Regions from separate parts of the Burkholderia sp. YHN3-13 genome, predicted to be linked through region 1. Evidence: predicted binding sites of a transcription regulator. Region 1 holds the regulator's gene; each other region holds the start of a gene.
The links. Region 1 encodes LexA, which represses DNA repair genes until DNA is damaged. Its sites were predicted from a motif close to ACTGTATNNNNATACAGT; they were not measured.

Region 2: a site for LexA is predicted at 2,292-2,309, ahead of recA (recombinase RecA). Genes of this name have one in related genera too.
Region 3: a site for LexA is predicted at 3,030-3,047, ahead of AC0KUR_RS02360 (DUF2471 family protein). Genes of this name have one in related genera too.
Region 4: a site for LexA is predicted at 2,543-2,560, ahead of AC0KUR_RS21820 (PA0069 family radical SAM protein). Genes of this name have one in related genera too.

The regions. Positions count from the first base shown of each region.
Region 1 covers NZ_JBVVNQ010000008.1:155,485-160,517, forward strand. Annotated here, with positions in the region: gene cysW (sulfate ABC transporter permease subunit CysW) at 1-548, opposite strand, end outside; gene cysT (sulfate ABC transporter permease subunit CysT) at 545-1,429, opposite strand; gene AC0KUR_RS19730 (sulfate ABC transporter substrate-binding protein) at 1,551-2,588, opposite strand; gene lexA (transcriptional repressor LexA) at 2,853-3,500, shown strand; gene AC0KUR_RS19740 (hypothetical protein) at 3,527-3,862, shown strand; gene AC0KUR_RS19745 (DUF2939 domain-containing protein) at 3,892-4,596, shown strand; gene AC0KUR_RS19750 (universal stress protein) at 4,680-5,033, opposite strand, start outside.
Region 2 covers NZ_JBVVNQ010000016.1:13,721-18,753, reverse strand. Annotated here, with positions in the region: gene AC0KUR_RS28270 (DUF2889 domain-containing protein) at 1-128, opposite strand, end outside; gene recX (recombination regulator RecX) at 274-1,143, opposite strand; gene recA (recombinase RecA) at 1,143-2,216, opposite strand; gene AC0KUR_RS28255 (response regulator transcription factor) at 2,405-3,133, shown strand; gene AC0KUR_RS28250 (sensor histidine kinase) at 3,151-4,698, shown strand; gene AC0KUR_RS28245 (MFS transporter) at 4,926-5,033, shown strand, end outside.
Region 3 covers NZ_JBVVNQ010000001.1:545,094-550,126, reverse strand. Annotated here, with positions in the region: gene AC0KUR_RS02370 (AraC family transcriptional regulator) at 1-427, opposite strand, end outside; gene AC0KUR_RS02365 (NADPH-dependent 2,4-dienoyl-CoA reductase) at 503-2,536, shown strand; gene AC0KUR_RS02360 (DUF2471 family protein) at 2,561-2,971, opposite strand; gene AC0KUR_RS02355 (LysR family transcriptional regulator) at 3,110-4,003, opposite strand; gene AC0KUR_RS02350 (NAD(P)H-dependent oxidoreductase) at 4,090-4,869, shown strand; gene catC (muconolactone Delta-isomerase) at 5,009-5,033, opposite strand, start outside.
Region 4 covers NZ_JBVVNQ010000010.1:146-5,178, forward strand. Annotated here, with positions in the region: partial or broken gene AC0KUR_RS21805 (acyl-CoA dehydrogenase C-terminal domain-containing protein) at 1-473, shown strand, start outside; gene AC0KUR_RS21810 (D-amino acid dehydrogenase) at 565-1,851, opposite strand; gene AC0KUR_RS21815 (Lrp/AsnC ligand binding domain-containing protein) at 1,997-2,485, shown strand; gene AC0KUR_RS21820 (PA0069 family radical SAM protein) at 2,588-3,754, shown strand; gene AC0KUR_RS21825 (NINE protein) at 3,819-4,286, opposite strand; gene AC0KUR_RS21830 (PQQ-dependent sugar dehydrogenase) at 4,396-5,033, opposite strand, start outside.

The DNA.
Region 1 (5,033 bases):
TGCATCAGCGGGATCAGCTCGCGCGCGACGAACGGGAACGTGACGAAGATCGTCGCGAGCACGATGCCCGGCACCGCGAAGATGATCTGCACGTCGTGGTTCTGCAGCCACGGCCCGAGCCAGCCCTGCGCGCCGAACAGCAGCACGTACACGAGGCCCGAGATCACCGGCGACACCGAGAACGGCAGGTCGATCAGCGTCGTCAGCAACGCCTTGCCGCGGAATTCGAACTTCGCGATCGCCCACGACGCGCACACGCCGAACACGAGGTTCAGCGGCACGGCGATCACGGCGACGGTCAGCGTCAGCTTGATCGCCGACCACGCGTCGGGATCGGCCAGCGATTCGAGATAGAAGCCGACGCCCTTGCGCAGCGCCTCGACGAACACCGCGGCGAGCGGCACGACGAGGAAGAACGCGAGGAACGCCAGCGCGATGCCCGTGAGCAGCCAGCGCACGACGCGCGACTCGCTGACGGGATCGAGCCGTTTCGTGGCGCGCACGGCCGGCGACGGGGTTTTCAGCACGACGGTGGCCTCCTGGCTCATTGCTGGCCTCCTGCCGCGACGGTGGCGGGCGCGGGGCCGCTTGCGCCCTTGCTCGTCCGCCGCTGCAGATACCACTGCAGCGTGTTGATCAGCAGCAGCATCAGGAACGACACGACCAGCATCACGACCGCCAGCGCGGTCGCGCCCGCGTAGTCGTACTGCTCGAGCTTCGTGATGATCAGCAGCGACGTGATCTCGGATTTCATCGGCACGTTGCCGGCGATGAAGATCACCGAGCCGTATTCGCCGAGCGCACGCGCGAACGCGAGCGCGAAGCCGGTGAGGAGCGCCGGCAGCACGGCCGGCAGCACGACGCGGCGGAACGTGAGCCAGCGCGACGCGCCGAGGCATGCGGCCGCTTCCTCCTGCTCGCGCTCGAAATCCTCGAGCACCGGCTGCACGGTGCGCACGACGAACGGCAGCCCGATGAAGGTCAGCGCGACCAGCACGCCGGCCGGCGTGAACGCGATCTTGATGCCGAGCGGCGCGAGATACTGGCCGACCCAGCCGTTGGTCGCGTAGACGGCCGCGAGCGAGATGCCGGCGACCGACGTCGGCAGCGCGAACGGCAGGTCGACGATCGCATCGACGAGGCGCTTGAACGGGAACGTGTAGCGCACGAGCACCCACGCGACGAGGAAACCGAACACGGCGTTGATCAGCGCGCCGCCGAGCGCGGCCGAGAACGTCAGCCGGTACGACGCGAGCACGCGCGGCGACGTGACGGCGGTGACGAACTGGTCCCACGACAGCGTCGCGGTCTTCAGGAACGTGGCGGCGAGCGGGATCAGCACCACGAGGCTCAAATAGGCCACCGTGATGCCGAGTGTCACGCCGAAACCGGGCAGCGCGCTCGGCTTGCGAAAGGTGTACGTCGTCATCGGATGCTCTTGCTGGGTCGATGCTGCTCACGGGTCCGACGCAAACGCCGGCGCAGTGAATCGCGCCGGCGGGCCGTCGGGGAGGCGGCGCGCTGCGTGGCGCGCCGCTGTCGTTATGGCGTTACTGCGGCTTGTAGATCGAGTCGAACACGCCGCCGTCCGCGAAATGCGTCTTCTGCGCATTCGTCCAGCCGCCGAACGTGTCGTCGACCGTGTACAGCTTCAGCTTCGGGAACTGCTTCGTCAGTTCCGCCGGCACGTTCTTCGAACGCGGCCGGTAGTAGTTGCGCGCCGCGATCTCCTGGCCCTGCGGGCTGTACAGGAAGTTCAGGTACGCTTCGGCCAGCTTGCGCGTGCCCTTCTTGTCGACCACCTTGTCGACCACCGCGACGGGCGGCTCGGCCAGGATGCTCACCGACGGCACGACGATCTCGAACTTGTCGGTGCCGAATTCCTTCACCGACAGGAATGCCTCGTTTTCCCACGCGATCAGCACGTCGCCGATGCCGCGCTGCACGAAGCTCGTCGTCGCGCCCCGCGCGCCCGAATCGAGCACGCCGGCGTTCTTGTAGAGCTTCGTGACGAATTCCTTGGCCGTCTGCTCGTTGCCGCCCGGCTTGTGCACCGCGTACGCCCATGCCGCCAGGTAGTTCCAGCGTGCGCCGCCCGACGTCTTCGGGTTCGGCGTGACGATCGAGATGCCCGGCTTGGTCAGGTCGTCCCAGTCCTTGATCCCCTTCGGATTGCCCTTGCGCACCAGGAACACGATCGTCGACGTGTACGGCGACGCGTTGTCGGGCAGGCGCTTCTGCCAGTCCTTGTTCACGAGCCCCTTGTTCGCGAGCGCGTCGATGTCGTACGCGAGCGCCAGCGTGACGACGTCGGCCTGCAGGCCGTCGAGCACCGAGCGCGCCTGCGCGCCCGACCCGCCGTGCGACTGCTTGAAGTTGACGGTCTCGCCCGTCTTCGCCTTCCACTCCTTGCCGAACGCCTGGTTGAAGTCCTGATACAGCTCGCGCGTCGGGTCGTACGACACGTTCAGGAACGTCGTATCGGCCCGGGCATGCGTCGCGACGCCCAGCGCCGCCGCCGCGCCCAGCGCGAGTGTTGCGATCAGGCGGCCCACTCCGCCCACCAGCCCCGTATTGCGCTTCGCCATCCTTGGTTCTCCAGTGTTGTCGGTATTGCGATGTCGGGCCAGTCTAGCGAACGGGTTACATGATTAAAAATAATCGTTCCTCATTTTTTAATACTCAAAAGTGCTAACGCAGACGGGACGGACGGTTGCGGCAGATAAACCGCCGTCGGGGCGTCGCAAAATCACGCCGGAACCGGCGCGATCGCGTCGAACCTCACGTAACACTTGAAATTCGCGAAGTACTGTATAAAAATACAGCTCACTGTCTATCCATACAGTTGAGCCATGACCAAACTCACCGCCCGTCAGCAGCAAGTGTTCGACTTGATCCGTCGCGCGATCGAGCGCTCCGGATTCCCGCCCACCCGTGCCGAGATCGCGGCCGAGTTGGGCTTCAGTTCGCCGAATGCGGCCGAGGAGCACCTGCGCGCGCTGGCGCGCAAGGGCGTGATCGAGCTGGCCGCCGGCGCGTCGCGCGGCATCCGCCTGCTCGGCATCGACGACGCCCCGCATCAGTTCACGCTGCCGCACGCCGGCCTGATGCAGCTGTCGCTGCCGCTCGTCGGCCGCGTCGCGGCCGGTAGCCCGATCCTCGCGCAGGAGCACATCTCGCAGCACTACGCGTGCGATCCCGCGCTGTTCACGAGCAAGCCCGACTACCTGCTGAAGGTGCGCGGCCTGTCGATGCGCGACGCCGGCATTCTCGACGGCGACCTCCTCGCCGTGCAGAAGCGCACGGAGGCAAAGGACGGCCAGATCATCGTCGCGCGTCTCGGCGACGACGTCACGGTCAAGCGCCTGATGCGCCGGCCTGGCGGTCTCGAGCTGATCGCGGAGAACCCGGATTACGAAAACATCTTCGTCAAGGCCGGCAGCGCGGAGTTCGCGCTGGAAGGCATCGCCGTCGGACTGATCCGATCAGGCGAACTCTGACATTCCGTCTCGCTGAGGAGAACATCATGGAACGCCTTGCCCGTCTGCTGCCTTTCCGTCAATTCGGCCGCCTGCGTCATCTGCGCGGCCGCACGCCCTGCGCACCGCTGTCCGCGGCCGCGCCCGTGCAAGAAGAAGTCGCAGTCGAACGGCAGGCGTCCCTGCTGCCGTCGGCGCTCCCCGCGTTCGCGCGGGTATCGCTGAACGCCGGCCTGAATCATGCGGAACCCGCGCGCCGGGCGCCGGTGCGCGTCTATCACGGCCGTTCGCGGCTGATCATGGTCGGCACGATCGACGCCGTATGCCGGATGATCGACCGCTGCATCGCGGAGGAACGATCGGCTACGCCGGGTGGTCTCTGATTGCGGAACATCCCCGCACCGGAGGCAACGTGACTGGATCGTCGGGCCGCGCATGGCGGCTCAAGCCCCTGCTGATCGTCGTGCTGGCCGTCGCCGTCGTGGCGGCGGTCGGCTACGCGTACGCGTCGCCGTACGTCGCGCTCGGTCGCCTGAAATCGGCGATCGACGCGCGCGACGCGCAGGCCATCAGCGAATACGTCGATTTTCCGTCGCTGCGCATCAGCCTGAAGCAGCAGGTGACTGAAGAGTTGATGCGCCGGATCGACGCGGTGAAGAAGAACAATCCGTTCGCGGTGATCGGCGCGCTGATCGGGTCCGCACTGATCGGCCCGCTGGTCGATGCGTACGCGACGCCGGAGGGCGTGGCCGCGCTGATGAGCGGATTGCCGCCGCGCGGCAATCCGGGCGAGCGTCCGCCCGAATGGTCGAATCAGCCGCAAGTCGATGCGTCAGCCGACACGCCCGCCCGTCCGGCGCCGGCGAGCGCCGCCGGCCCCGTCAGCAACGCGGCCGCAACGGCTGCGTCATCACCCGCATCCACGTCTGCCGCGCCGGCCAGCGCGGGCGATGCAACGCATCCGCCGCATCAGCAGCAAACCAGCGCGGGATACCGGAATATCGATGAATTCGTCGTCACGTACCAGCGCACCGCCGACGGCACGCGCTATGCGGCGATATTCCACCGCTTCGGCCTGTTCTCGTGGAAATTGTCCGCGATCGACCTGCACGCGTAGCAGGCTGCGCGGTACCCGCACCGCTGATGCAGCGGCGCCCGACCGGCTCGCAGCGCCGGTCGGGCCGTCATCGCATCATTCGATCATTTGCCGTTCGCGATGGCCGCTTCACGCTCGCGCGCGATTTCTTCCTTCTGCTCCTGCGCGGACGAACACGCCACCAGGATGCTGCAGTTCACGCGATCGAGCAGCTGCGTATTGCCCGACCCCATCCACCATCTCGACAGCCCGCTGCGGCACCGGTGGCCGACGACGACGAGATCGACCTTCAGTTCCGTCGCGAGATTCGCGATTTCGTCGATCGGATAACCGAATGCGAAATGGCCTTCGGCCTGCACGCCGCGCTCACGCAGCCAGTTCACGCCTTCCTGCAGGATTTCCCGCGCGGTTTCCTCGAACCGGCCGCACGCGACGTCCGTCAGCAGACCTGCGCTTTG
Region 2 (5,033 bases), on a different contig from region 1:
ACATCGCGCGGCTTGTGGTCGGTCAGGCAGGCTTCGATGTCCCACAAGCCGTCGCCGCGCTCGTAAGCTTCCGCTCGGATTGCGCGTCGATGTCGCAACTGACGGGGCACGGGCTCGGATAGCGGCATGCTGGAGGTTGAGGCCGAAGAGGAAAACCCATGGATTTTAGCATATTGGGTATTTGAGACAGTTTGACGCGACGGCGGGTATTCCCGCCTGTCCGGAGGCGGTTGCATTGCAGCAAAATCGCGCGCCACGCGCGCGACCGACCGGTCAGTCGTCGATCGGGAAATCGTCGCCGACCTTCAGCAACTTCACGATGGTCGCGCTCGAGAAGCCGCGCGCGGCAAGAAAGCGGGCCTGCTTCGCACGCTCGGCCGGCGTTTGCGGCAGTGCACCGAATTTCTTGCGCCAGACGGCCTGCGCACGGGCCCATTCGGTCTCGCGCAACTGCGCGTTCACTTCCTCGACGAGCGTGTCGCCGACTGCGTGACGCTTCAGCTCGCTGACGATGCGCGCGACGCCGACGCGCGATGCGCGGCGATGCACGAGGCTCTCGGCGAAGCGCGCATCGGACAACCAGCCGTCCTTTTCCAGCGCATCGAGCACCGGCTCGACGGATTCTTCTTCGCCGACGTAAGGCGCGAGCTTGCGCGCGAGTTCCACGCGACTGTATTCACGCCTCGACAAATAGCCGAGCGCACGGCCCTTCAATGAACGTGGCGGTTTCGACGACTTGCGTTCGGCGGTCCCGGGCGTGTCGCCGGATGAAGTACCGGAAGACGCACCGGACGCACGGCGCGTGCGGCGCGGATGCTGGCTGCTACGGGTATAGACGTCTTCCCGTGCCGGCGCCGACGCATCGGCTGCGCGATCGCCCGGGAAGCGGACACCGGACACGCGACGGCGTGACCGGTCGTGCGCGTCGAACGATTCGTCGTCGTCGAACGGATCGTCGGGCGCGGCAATCTCAAACGAAACGAGGGCATCGCCGGATGCCCTCGTCACGGTGCGGTTCGCGGCATCGCTGCCCGCGGCCCGCCGATCGGCGCCCGAGGATCCGGCTCGCCGGCCGGAGCGACCCGCCGCTTCGGGCGCGTCGCTCTCCGCCGGCTCGCCAGCCTGACCTCGGCGCGCAACCATCACTCTTCTTCGTCCACCGCCTCGGCTTCGTTGCCGACTACGCCATCGGGCATGCTGGCGACACCGAGCGATTCACGGATGCGGTTCTCGATCTCGCGTGCGATTTCCGGATTTTCACGCAGGAATTCACGCGCGTTGTCCTTGCCCTGGCCGATCTTCTCGCCGTTGTAGCTGTACCAGGCGCCCGCCTTGTCGACGATCTTCGCCTGCACGCCGAGATCGATGATCTCGCCCTGGCGCGAAATGCCTTCGCCATACAGGATGTCGAAAATCGCTTCGCGGAACGGCGGCGACACCTTGTTCTTGACGACCTTCACGCGGGTTTCGTTGCCGATCACCTCGTCGTTCTTCTTGATCGAGCCGATCCGGCGGATGTCGAGACGCACCGACGCATAGAACTTCAGCGCGTTGCCGCCCGTCGTGGTTTCCGGGTTGCCGAACATCACGCCGATCTTCATCCGGATCTGGTTGATGAAGATCACGAGGCAGTTCGTGCGCTTGATCGTGCCGGTCAGCTTGCGCAGCGCCTGCGACATCAGGCGGGCCTGCAGACCCGGCAGCGAATCGCCCATCTCGCCTTCGATTTCGGCCTTCGGCACGAGCGCCGCGACCGAGTCGATGACGATCATGTCGATCGAGCCCGAGCGCACCAGCGCGTCGGTGATTTCGAGCGCCTGCTCGCCGGTGTCCGGCTGCGAGATCAGCAGTTCCGGCACGTTCACGCCGAGCTTCGACGCGTATTGGACGTCGAGCGCGTGCTCGGCGTCGATGAACGCCGCGGTGCCGCCCAGCTTCTGCAGTTCGGCGATGACCTGCAGCGTGAGCGTGGTTTTACCCGACGATTCCGGACCGTAGATCTCGACCACCCGGCCGCGCGGCAGGCCGCCGACGCCCAGCGCGATGTCGAGACCCAGCGAGCCCGTGGAGACGACCTGGATGTCCTCGGCCGCTTCGCCGTCGCCCATCCGCATGATCGACCCCTTGCCGAACTGCTTCTCGATCTGCGCGAGTGCGGCCGCCAGCGCCTTGCTCTTCTCGGCGGTCATCCCGGAGCCCTTCTTGCTATCTTCCATGAATCGTCCTTTGCTATGATGAGCAGCGTCTGTTAAAGGCGCGCCCGCTTTCAAGCGCCGCCCACGAATGCAGACACTGTATAAAAAAACAGTAGTTTATGCAAGCCCGCAATGCGGGGCGTTGTACACGAATAACTCCGGAGACAGCCGCGTCGGCGCGAACGCCTCGCCGGCCATCGGTCAGCAACATGCGAATCCTCATCGCCGAAGATGACAGCATACTCGCGGACGGCCTCACCCGGTCACTCCGCCAATCGGGCTATGCGGTCGATCACGTGAAGAGCGGCGTCGATGCCGACACCGCGCTGTCGATGCAGACTTTCGACCTGCTGATCCTCGATCTCGGGCTCCCGAAAATGTCCGGGCTCGAAGTGCTCAAGCGCCTGCGCGCGCGCAACTCCAACCTCCCCGTGCTGATCCTGACGGCCGCCGACAGCGTCGACGAACGCGTGAAGGGGCTCGACCTCGGCGCCGACGACTACATGGCCAAGCCGTTCGCGCTCAACGAGCTCGAGGCGCGCGTCCGCGCGCTGACCCGGCGCGGCGCGGGCGGCGGCCCGACCGTCGTGCGCCACGGCTCGCTCGCGTTCGACCAGGTCGGCCGCATCGCGTACGCGAACGATCACGTGCTCGATCTCTCCGCGCGCGAACTCGGCCTGCTCGAAGTGCTGCTGCAGCGGATCGGCCGGCTCGTGTCGAAGGAGCAGCTCGTCGATCACCTGTGCGAATGGGGCGAGGAAGTCAGCAACAACGCGATCGAAGTCTACGTGCACCGGCTGCGCAAGAAGATCGAACCGAGCGGCGTGCGGATCTCGACCGTGCGCGGCCTCGGCTATTGCCTCGAGAAGGCCGCGCCCGCCGCGCCGGCCGATACGGCAGCGCCCCAGCCCGCGACGGCCGGCACGCCGCTGCGCTGACGGCGGGCGGCGCCGCGATGGCCACGCCGGCCCATTCCCGCCATCCGACCGGCGCGCCGTCGTCGGCCGCCGACGAGGCGCGCGACGCGCGCTACGAGAACCCGTTCGCGCCGCCCGACGAAACCGAATCGCCCGAGGCGCCGCGCCCGCGCTCGCTGTTCGGCGAGATCCTCGACTGGATGCTCGCACCGCTGCTGCTGCTGTGGCCGATGAGCATCGCCGTCACCTACCTCGTCGCGAAGACGATCGCGAACGGCCCGTTCGACCGTGCGCTCGAAACCAACGCGTACGTGCTCGCCCGGCAGATTCATCCGGTCAACGGCGTCGCCGAGCTGACGCTGCCGGAGCAGACGCGCGACTTCCTGCGCGCGGACAACGTCGACAGCGTTTACTTCCAGGTGCTCGGCACGCGCGGCGAACTGGTCGCCGGTGAAGCCGACATGCCGCTGCCGCGCGACGAGGACCGCCCGCCGCCCGGCGTCGTCGTGTTTCGCGACGACCTGCTGCGCGGCAACGACGTACGCGTCGCCTATACGACGGTCGCCCTGCCGCAATCCAGCGGCGCGCAGCCCGTGCTCGTGCAGGTCGGCGAGACGCTCGACAAGCGCAACGCGCTCGCGAACGACATCATCAAGGGCGTGATCCTGCCGCAGTTCGTGATCCTGCCGCTCGCGATCCTGCTCGTGTGGTTCGGGCTGTCGCGCGGGCTCGCGCCGCTCAACGCGCTGCAGGCGCACATCCGCGCGCGGCGGCCCGACGACCTGTCGCCCGTCGAGGCGCAGCGCGCGCCGCCCGAGATCGAACCGCTCGTCACGTCGTTCAACGACCTGCTCGCGCGCCTCGAACAGAACATGGCGCTGCAAAAGCGCTTCATCGCCGACGCCGCGCACCAGATGAAGACGCCGCTCGCGGGCCTGCGCACGCAGGCCGAGTTCGCGCTGCGCCACCCGGTCCCGCCCGACGTGCAGCGCTCGCTCGAACAGATCGCGACGAGTTCCGAGCAGGCCGCGCGGCTCGTCACGCAGCTGCTGGCGCTCGCGCGCGCCGAGAACCGCGCGAGCGGCCTCACGTTCGAGCCGGTCGAGATCGCCGCGCTCGCGCGGCGCGCGGTGCGCGACTGGGTGCAGGCCGCGCTCGCGAAGCGGATGGATCTCGGCTACGAAGGGCCGCCGGACGACGCGCCGCTCGACGTCGACGGCAATCCGGTCATGCTGCGCGAGATGCTCGGAAACCTGATCGACAACGCGATCCGCTACACGCCCGAAGGCGGCCGCATCACCGTACGCGTGCATGCCGACCCGGCGGCGCGGCTCGTGCATCTCGAAGTCGAGGATACGGGCCCCGGCATCCCGGCCGCCGAACGCGAACGCGTCGTCGAGCGCTTCTACCGGATCCTCGGCCGCGAAGGCGACGGCAGCGGCCTGGGGCTCGCGATCGTGCGCGAGATCGCCACCCAGCACGGCGGCACGCTGACGCTCGACGATCACGTCTACCAGCAGGCGCCGCGCCTGGCCGGCACGCTCGTGCGTGTCAGCCTGCCGCTGACCGGCACGGCCCCGGATTAACCCTGACGCGCGCCGCCGGCGGCCGGCGCAAATGCGTCGAAACCGGCGATTTACCGGACGATCGCGCCACAATCGACGCGTGTAGCGGCCGATTCGGCACGGGTTAACGTGCAGTCGTTTTGTGCGCGCGAGTCAGTCCGCCGTAAGTTTCCGTGCCAATAATCGTCGTCAGGCCCGCCCCTCCCAAGGCGGCCGCATATCTATATCAAGGGACTTGGAGACGATTCATGGCAACGTTAGGCGGGCAAATTTCGCACTCGCCGATGACGGGCGAAGAGAAGAAGGTGATCTTCGCGTCGTCGCTCGGCACCGTGTTCGAGTGGTACGACTTTTAC
Region 3 (5,033 bases), on a different contig from region 1:
TCGCGCCGCGGTCGTCTTCCGCATAGGTCAGCCGGTACTGGCGGTTGCGCATCCGGAAGTAGCGCTGCGTGACCGACAATGCTTCGCGGATGTCCCGCGCGGTCAGCGTCGCGTAGCCGAGAAAGCCGTGCACGGTCGGCTTCAGCAGCAGCCCGAACGCGAGTCCGATGCCGGGATCCCCGCCGATCTCGATCGCATTGAGCACCAGCCGCCCCCATTGCGACGGCGCGACGCGCGCGTCCGGTTCGGCCAACACGGCGTCGCGCAGGCCCGTGCCGGCGCGCACGGCGGCCAGGTCGACGCCGCGCGCGGCCAGCGCCTGCAGCAACAGGCGCGTATAGGCAACCGGAATCGTCGGCCGGCGCAGCCCGAGGCGGTCTTTGGCGAGAGCGGAGGTCATGTCTGTTTGGCCGGAAATGACAAGCATTATGGCTGTTTGCCCCCTCACGCTCAAGGCGGCGCGCGCCTACGATGGCAAGCATCGCTTATAGGCTCGACCATCATGACCACCTCCTTTCCCCACCTGCTCGCGCCGCTCGACCTGGGCTTCACGACGCTGAAGAACCGCGTGCTGATGGGCTCGATGCACACCGGCCTCGAAGACAGCCGCAAGACGTTGCCGCGCCTCGCCGAATATTTCGCCGAACGGGCGCGCGGCGGCGTCGGCCTGATCGTGACGGGCGGTTTCGCGCCGAACGTGGCCGGCTGGACCAAGCCGTTCGGCGGCACGCTGATGACGTCGGCCGCCGCGCGGCGGCACCGCGAGATCACGGAGGCCGTGCATGCGGAGGACGGCAAGATCGCGCTGCAGATCCTGCATACGGGCCGCTACGGTTATCACCCGTTCGCGGTCGCGCCGTCGAAGATCAAGTCGCCGATCTCGCCGTTCGCGCCGCACGAGCTGAGCGCGCGCGGCGTCGAGCGGCAGATCCGCGCGTTCGTGCGCTGCGCGAAGCTCGCGCGCGAGGCCGGTTACGACGGCGTCGAGATCATGGGCTCCGAGGGCTACCTGATCAACCAGTTCATCTCGATGCACACGAACAAGCGCACCGATCAGTGGGGCGGTTCGTACGAGAACCGCATCCGCCTGCCGATCGAGATCATCGAGCGCACGCGCGAAGCGGTCGGCCGCGATTTCATCCTGATCTACCGGCTGTCGATGCTCGACCTGATTCCGGACGGCAGCGACTGGAGCGAAACCGTGCAGCTCGCGAAGGCCGTCGAGCGCGCGGGCGCGACGATCATCAACACGGGGATCGGCTGGCACGAGGCGCGTGTGCCGACGATCGCGACGTCGGTGCCGCGCGGCGCGTTCGCGTGGGTGACGAAGAAGATGAAGGGCGAGGTCGGCATTCCGCTCGTGACGACCAACCGGATCAACCGGCCCGAAGTGGCCGAGCAGATTCTCGCGGACGGCTGCGCGGACATGGTGTCGATGGCGCGCCCGCTGCTCGCCGATGCCGAATTCGTCGTCAAGGCCGCGCAGGGCCGCGCCGACGAGATCAACACCTGCATCGGCTGCAACCAGGCGTGCCTCGATCACGCGTTCAGGAACAAGATCGCGTCGTGCCTGCTGAATCCGCGCGCGTGCCACGAGACGGAGCTGAAATACACGCCCGCACCGCAGCCGAAGCGCATCGCGGTGGTGGGCGCCGGGCCGGCCGGGCTCGCATGCTCGACCGTGCTCGCGCAGCGCGGCCATCACGTCGACCTGTTCGACGGCGCGGCCGAGATCGGCGGTCAGTTCAACATGGCGAAGCAGGTGCCGGGCAAGGAGGAGTTTCACGAGGCGCTGCGCTACTTCGGCCGCCAGGTCGAGCTGACCGGCGTGAACCTGCACCTGAACCGCCGCGTCGACGCGAGCGACCTGATCGCGGGCGGCTACGACGAGATCGTGCTCGCGACCGGCGTCGCGCCGCGCGACCCGAAGATTCCGGGGCAGGACGGGCCGAACGTGCTCAGCTATATCGACGTGCTCGCGGGCAAGCGGCCGGTCGGGCGGCGCGTCGCGGTGGTCGGCGCGGGCGGGATCGGCTTCGACGTGGCCGAATACCTGGTGCAGGACGGCGAATCGCCGGCGCTCGATCTGCCGGCGTGGAAGGCCGAGTGGGGCGTGACCGACCCCGCCGCGACGCGCGGCGGCGTGACGCGCGCGCAGGTCCCGGCGCCCGCGCGTGAAGTGACGCTGCTGCAGCGCAAGGCCGCGCCGCTCGGCAAGGGGCTCGGCAAGACGACCGGCTGGATTCACCGCGCGACGCTGAAGATGAAGCAGGTGAAGATGGTGGGCGGCGTGAACTACGAATTGATCGACGCGCGCGGGCTGCACGTGTCGTACGGCGAGCAGCGCACCGATCACGAGCTGATCGAAGCCGACACGATCGTGCTCTGCACGGGGCAGGAGCCGCAGCGCGCGCTGCTCGCGCCGTTGCAGGCGGCCGGGCGCCCGGTGCACCTGATCGGCGGCGCGGAGCTGGCCGCCGAACTCGATGCGAAGCGTGCGATCGATCAGGGCGCGCGGCTCGCGGCGCGGCTGTAACGGGACGGCCGCGCGTCGCGGCGGTCACTCCATCTCGACGCGTTGCGCCTCGCGCTCTTCCGCTTCCAGCATCGCCTTGACGATCAGGTAGACGGCGGGCAGATCGTCGTCGTCGCGTTTCCAGTCGACGGCTTCCTCGATGTCCGCGGCGACCATCCGGCTGTCGCGCAGCCGGATGAAGGCATCGACGACGGCCGGATCGTTGCGGTTCAGGAAGCCGGTGTTCGAGAACGCCAGCTCCTCGACATTCAGCAGCGCCTGCCAGCTCATCGTGCGGACGGCGGCCGGATGGCTGCGGCGCCGCAAGCCGAGCGCCCGCTGCGCGGGGCCGCCGACGACACGCTGAAGATCGACGACCGCCTGCCGCGCGGCGCGCTCGAAGTGGACGGGATTGAAGCCGGGTTGCTCGGGATCGAATGCGGATGACTGGAACATGGTCGCCTCACTAAAGACCGTCTCGGGTGACGGAATTCGGGTCAAATGACGCAGAAACACTGTAAATATATACAGTGATCGACGCACTTTCAAGCCCCCGATGACAGCAGGCGGCAGTCGTCCGGCAACCGGGCCGGTTCAGACCGCCGCCGCGATCGTCTCCCGCAGCCACCGATGCGCCGGGTCGCGATGCACGCGTTCATGCCACAGCATCGACATTTCATAGCCGGGCACCTCGACCGGTGCGTCCACCACGCGCAACGCGGGCACGTCGCGCACTAGCCGCTCGGGCAGCATCGCGACGAGATCGGTGCTCGCGACGGCCGACATCACGAACAGGAAGTGCGGCACCGACAGCACGACGCGCCGCGTGGCGCCGACCCTCGCGAGCACTTCGTCCGTCACGCCGAAGAAGCCGCCGCCGTCGGGCGACACGATCACGTGTTCGAGCGTGCCGAACTGCGCGAGCGTCGGGCGCCGCTTCAGCTTCGGATGCCCGGCGCGGCCGATGAGCACGTAGCGTTCGACGAACAGCGGCAGGCGCCGCATGCCGGCCGGCGACCCGTCGCTCGTATGGAACACGAGGTCGATGCCGTTTCGTTCGGTATCCTGCTCGATGCGCGGCGGTACGAGTTCGACCACGGCGAGCCGCGTACCGGGCGCGGCCGAGCGCAGCGTATTCAGCGCGGGCAGCACGATCGTCGATTCGCCGTAGTCGGTCGCGGCCACGCGCCACGTGTTCGTCGCGGTCGCGGGATCGAACGGCGTGGCCGGCACCACCGCGCGCTCGATCGCTTCGAGCGCATCGCGCAACGGCTCGCGCAGCGCTTCCGCACGCGCGGTCGGCCGCATCCCGCGCGGCCCCGGCAGCAGCAGCGGATCGCCGAACAGGTCGCGCAGCTTCTGCAGCTGCACGCTGACCGACGGCTGCGACATGTTCAGCTTCCCGGCCGCGCGCGTGACGTTGTGCTCGGCCAGCAGCACGTCCAGCGTGACGAGCAGGTTCAGATCGAGCCGTCTGAGATTGTCCATGGCTATACCTGGAATATCATGAATTCATTTCAAATATACCTTCGGCAGGCGCATCCTGCAGTCATTCAATCGACGGAGTGACGAACATGAATGTGCTGATCGTGTATGCCCATCCCGAACCGCGGTCTCTGAACGGCGCGTTGCGCGACTTTGCCGTCGGGCATCTCGAGGCGGCCGGCCACGCGGTGCAGGTGAGCGACCTGTACGCGATGAACTGGAAGGCGATATTCGATGCGAACGACGTGACCGACCATGCGCCCGGCGCGCGTTTCGATCCGTCGCTCGATTCGAAGCGCGCGTTCGCGGCGGGCACGCAAAGCGACGACATCGCACGCGAGCAGGAGAAGCTGAAGTGGGCCGACGCGGTGATCCTGCAGTTTCCGCTGTGGTGGTTCTCGATGCCGGCGATCATGAAGGGCTGGTTCGAGCGCGTGTATGCATACGGCTTTGCGTACGGGGTCGGCGAGCATTCCGATACGCACTGGGGCGATCGCTACGGCGAAGGCAGGATGACCGGCAAGCGGGCGATGGTGGTCGTCACGACGGGCGGGTGGGAGTCGCACTACAGCCCGCGCGGCATCAACGGGCCGATCGACGACGTGTTGTTCCCGATCCATCACGGCGTGCTGTATTACCCGGGGTTCGACGTGCTGCCGCCGTTCGTGATCTACCGGACGGGGAAGATGAACGACGCGCGCTTCGACGAAACGCGCGCGGCGCTCGGCCGGCGTCTCGACGATCTGTGGACCACGCCGCCGATTCCGTTCCGTCGGCAGAACGCGGGGGAATACGCGATTCCGGCGCTGACGCTGAAGGACGACATCGCGCCGGGGCAGGCGGGATTCGCGGTTCATCTGGCCGCATGACGGCTGCCGCGCACCGCGTGCGCGGCGACACGGACGACCGTTCCCAAACGCAAAGCGACACGAGCGGCCCGCGAGACTTCGCCGGCCGCTCGTGTCGTACATCGCGCGGCCGTGGGGCACGGCCGCGATTCATCGTGGCTCAGCGATCGTCGTCCCGGATCGAC
Region 4 (5,033 bases), on a different contig from region 1:
GGACGACGGCGATCCAGGCGAACGACCTGGTGGGCCGCAAGACGATGCGCGACGGGGGCGCGGTGGCGAAGGGGCTGCTCGCGGAGATCGACGCCACGGTGGCGGCGCTGGGCAAGCTGGACGGTGCGGCGGCCGCGTCGATGAAGGTACGGCTGGAGAAAGGTGCCCGCGCGCTGGCATCGGCGGTGGATTACGTGGTGGCGAACGTGAAGCAGGATCCGAACGCGGTGTTCGCGGGGAGCGTGCCGTACCTGAAGCTGGCGGGCGTGGTGCTGTGCGGGTGGCAGATGGCGCGCGCGCTGGTGGCGGCGCAGGCGAACCGCGCGAGCGACCCGGCGTTCTTCGATGCGAAGATCGCGATCGCGCAATGTTATGCGGAACACATTCTCGTGCAGGCGGGTGCGCTCGAGGCGTCGATCGTCGGCGCGAAGGGCAACGAGAGCGTGCTCGCGTTGACGGAAGACCAGTTCTGACCGCGAGCAACGCCGTCGACGCAACGAAAAAGGCGCCCGAGGGCGCCTTTCCTTTTGCCGCCGGCCGGCCCGTGTTGCGGGCCGTCGCGGCTCAGGCGTAGGCCGGGCGCGTCTGGCCGGCCACGTCCTTCAGGTAGCGATGCACCGACAGGTCGTCGGCCTGGATCGCGGGCATCTTGCCCGAGATCAGGTCGGCGAGCAGTTGGCCCGAGCCGCACGACATCGTCCAGCCGAGCGTGCCGTGGCCGGTGTTCAGGAACAGGTTCGACACCGGCGTGCGGCCGACGATCGGCGTGCCGTCCGGCGTCATCGGGCGCAGGCCCGTCCAGAACGTGGCCTTGGACGTGTCGCCGCCGCCCGGGAACAGGTCGTTGACGCACATCTCGAGCGTTTCGCGGCGCGCGGCGCGCAGCTTCTTGTCGAAGCCGACGATTTCCGCCATGCCGCCGACACGGATGCGCTGGTCGAAACGCGTGATCGCGATCTTGTAGGTTTCGTCGAGCACGGTCGACACCGGAGCGGCCGCTTCGTTGACGATCGGCGCGGTGATCGAATAGCCCTTCAGCGGATAGACCGGGATCTTCATCAGGTTCGAGATGAAGTTCGTCGAGTACGAGCCGAGCGCGACGACGTACGCGTCCGCGCGCACCGTCTCGCTGCCGCACTGCACGCCGGCGATCTTGCCGCCCGCGATCGCGAGCGCATCGATCGGCGTGTTGTAGCGGAACTTGACGCCGAGCGATTCGGCGAGCGCGGCCAGGCGCGTCGTGAACAGCTGGCAATCGCCCGTTTCGTCGCCCGGCAGGCGCAGGCCGCCCGTCAGCTTGTGCGAGACGGCGGCAAGCGCCGGTTCGGCGTTCTTCAGTTCGGCCGGCGACAGCAGTTCGAACGGCACGTTCGCTTCCCGCAGCACCGCGATGTCCTTCGCCGCGCCGTCGAGTTGCTGCTGCGTGCGGAACAGTTGCAGCGTGCCGCCCGTGCGGCCTTCGTACTCGATGCCCGTATCGGCGCGCAGCGCCTGCAGGCAGTCGCGGCTGTATTCGGCGAGGCGGACCATGCGGCCCTTGTTGACCGCATAGCGCTCGGCCGTGCAGTTGCGCAGCATCTGGTACATCCACTGGAGCTGGAAGCGCGTGCCGTCGAGGCGGATCGCGAGCGGCGCATGCTTTTCGAACATCCACTTGACGGCTTTCAGCGGCACGCCGGGCGCGGCCCACGGTGCGGCATAACCGGGCGAGATCTGGCCTGCGTTCGCGAAGCTCGTCTCGAGCGCCGGGCCGGCTTCCCGGTCGATCACGGTGACTTCATGGCCGGCGCGCGCAAGGTAATACGCGCTTGCCACGCCCACTACACCACTGCCCAGAATGACGACTCGCATAGCTGCTCCAGATGGAAGGGACCAGATCGAGGCCGGGCGCGTGTGCGGCTCCGTGTAACCTCTAGCTGATCTAGTTTTTTGCGCTATGGTATTGTCGAATGTGTAGGTTTTGTTATCGTATTTTTCAGGTTTTCAGCATAAACAAATGAGAACGCAACGTCAGCCCGTACGCTCGCTCGACAAGCTCGACCGGCGCATCCTGAAACTGCTCCAGGACGACGGCCGGATGGCGATGAAAGACCTCGCGGAACAGGTCGGACTGACCGTCACGCCGTGCATCGAGCGCGTGCGTCGCATGGAGCGCGACGGCGTGATCACCGGCTATCACGCGCGGGTCGACCCGGGTCAGCTGGGGGCCGCGCTGCTGGTGTTCGTCGAGATCACGCTTGGCCACAAGGGCGGCAACATGTTCGAGCAATTCCGCCGGGAAGTGATGAAGATCGACGAGGTGCTCGAATGCCATCTGGTTTCCGGCGATTTCGACTACCTGATTAAGGCGCGGATCGGCGAGATGGCCGACTACCGGAAGCTGCTCGGCGACATCCTGCTGCAACTGCCGGGCGCGGTGCAGTCGAAGAGCTATGTCGTGATGGAGGAAATCAAGGAAACGCTGACGATTGCCGTCGGCGAGTGACGCGTCGGCAGCCTGTTGTCGAGCCCCTTATCCCGTGCTTGGCATGCTGCGCCCAATACTGTATAAATGTACAGTATTGGGCGCAGGCGAAGGGGTGGGCATATGGACGATCGGTCCGACAACGAATTTCCGGTAGCGCCGCCCGTGCCCCGCAAGGGGCGCGGTGCGGTCGACAACCTGCAGGGGCGGTATGAAATCGCGCAGCGCGAAGCGGTCGACGACGGCTGGACGCACGAGTCGGACGATGCCGACTTCCCCGCGCCGCTGCGCACGCAGGTGTTCGAGGAGCGTGCGAAAAGCATCCTGACGCACAACCAGTCGCCTGATATTCCGTTCAGCGTATCGCTCAACCCGTATCGCGGCTGCGAGCACGGTTGCATCTACTGCTTCGCGCGGCCGACGCACAGCTATCTCGGCCTGTCGCCGGGGCTCGATTTCGAAAGCCGCATCTACGCGAAGGTCAACGCGGCCGAGCTGCTCGAGCGCGAGATTTCGCGCAAGCGCTACGTGCCGGAGCCGATCGCGCTCGGCGTCAACACCGACGCGTACCAGCCGGTCGAGCGCGACCTGCGCATCACGCGCAGCGTGATCCAGGTGATGCACGATCGCGGGTTGCCGTTCGCGGCGATCACGAAATCGTCGCTGATCGAGCGCGATCTCGACCTGCTCGCACCGATGGCCGAGCGCGGGCAGGTGATGGCGGCGGTCACGATCACGACACTCGATGCCGATCTCGCTCGTACGCTCGAGCCCCGCGCGGCCACGCCGGCGCGACGGCTGCGCACGATCCGCGCGCTGCGCGACGCGGGCGTGCCGGTCGGCGTGAGCATTGCGCCGGTGATTCCGTTCGTGACCGAGCCCGACATGGAGCGCGTGCTCGAAGCGTGCGCGGAAGCCGGCGCGACGCACGCAAGCTACATCATCCTGCGGCTGCCGTGGGAGGTCGCGCCGCTGTTCAAGAACTGGCTCGCCGCGCATTTCCCCGACCGCGCGGAACGCGTGATGAACCGCGTGCGCGACATGCGCGGCGGCAAGGACTACGACGCGGATTTCTCGAAGCGGATGAAGGGCGAGGGGATCTGGGCGGACCTGTTGCGGCAGCGCTTTCGCCAGGCCGTCAAGCGGCTCGGGTTGAACGAGCGCACGAACGGCATTCTCGATCTGTCGCAGTTCCGCGGTGCGCCGGCCGCGGTCGCGCCGGTGCCGCGTGTTGCCGGACGTTCGGCCGGTGCGAAGCCACGCGACGACATGCAGTTGAATCTGTTCTGATACGCGAGCAAGGCCGCCGCGTGCCGGCACCGGGCGAGGGCCCTCGGCGCCGCGTCCGTCGTGCTTACTGCGAAATCTGCTTCGCGGCTTCGACCTGCGATTCGAAATACGTCTGGAACGACAGCGCGAGTGCGGTCATCAGCAGGAACGCGCCGATCAGCAGCGAGAAGATCACGACGAAGATCACGGTCCAGCCCGACTTGCTGTGCTTGCCGGTGTCCGCGTTGAATTGCGCATCCCATTTTTCGTCAGGGCGCAGCCCGTAGACGAGTGCGGCGAGGAATGCCGCCAGCAGCGAGATCGCGCCGGGTATCGCGAGCCACCAGCCGAGGCCGGCAGTGCGTTGGGTCGCCGCAAGCAAAAGGAAGCCCGGGATGCCGACGATCGTCGCAAGCAGGTGCGCCCAGCCGTACACGTCGCGCAAGCCATACAGATAGAAGCGGTGCGCGCCGAGCGAACCGAACAGGAACGCGAGGGCGGCAGTGAGCGTCTTGGAGCGGAAGCGGCGGGACGGTGCGGTGCTGCTGGACATGGATGGCGGCGGATGGTCGTTGGCATGGGCGGCCGGCGGGCCGGCGCGGGCGCGCGGCCCGGCACGCATTCTACGATGCCCGGTCGGGCCCGGTCACCCCTTGCCTGCGTCAAGGTGCCGCATAGGTCACGCGGTAGATGGCGCCGGCGTAATCGTCGCTGACGAGCAGCGAGCCGTCCGGCAGCGGCAGCACGTCGGCCGGGCGTCCCCATACCGTGCCGTCGGGGCGCAGCCAGCCCGTGACGAACGGCATCTGCTGCGCGTGGCTGCCGTCCGCCGACACGATCACGCGCATCACGCGGTAGCCGACCTTCGTGCTGCGGTTCCACGACCCGTGTTCGGCGATGAACACGTTATTGCGATACGACGCCGGAAACATCGGCCCGGTATAGAAGCGCATGCCGAGCGCGGCGACATGCGCGCCGAGTTTCAGGACGGGCGGCGCGTAGCGGCGGCACACGCCGGCGCTGCCGAATTCGGGGTCGGGCGTATCGCCGCCATGGCAATAAGGAAAGCCGAAGTCGAGTCCGGCGCGCGGGGCGCGATTCAGCTTGTCATCGGGTACGTCGTCGCCCATCAGGTCGCGCCCGTTGTCGGTAAACCACAGCTCGCCCGAATCGGGATGCCATGCGAAGCCGACCGTATTGCGTACGCCGCGCGCGACCACCTCGCGTTCGCTGCCGTCCGCCTTCATGCGCGCGATGATCGCGTAGCGGCTGCGATCGGCAAGGCAGGCATTGCACGGTG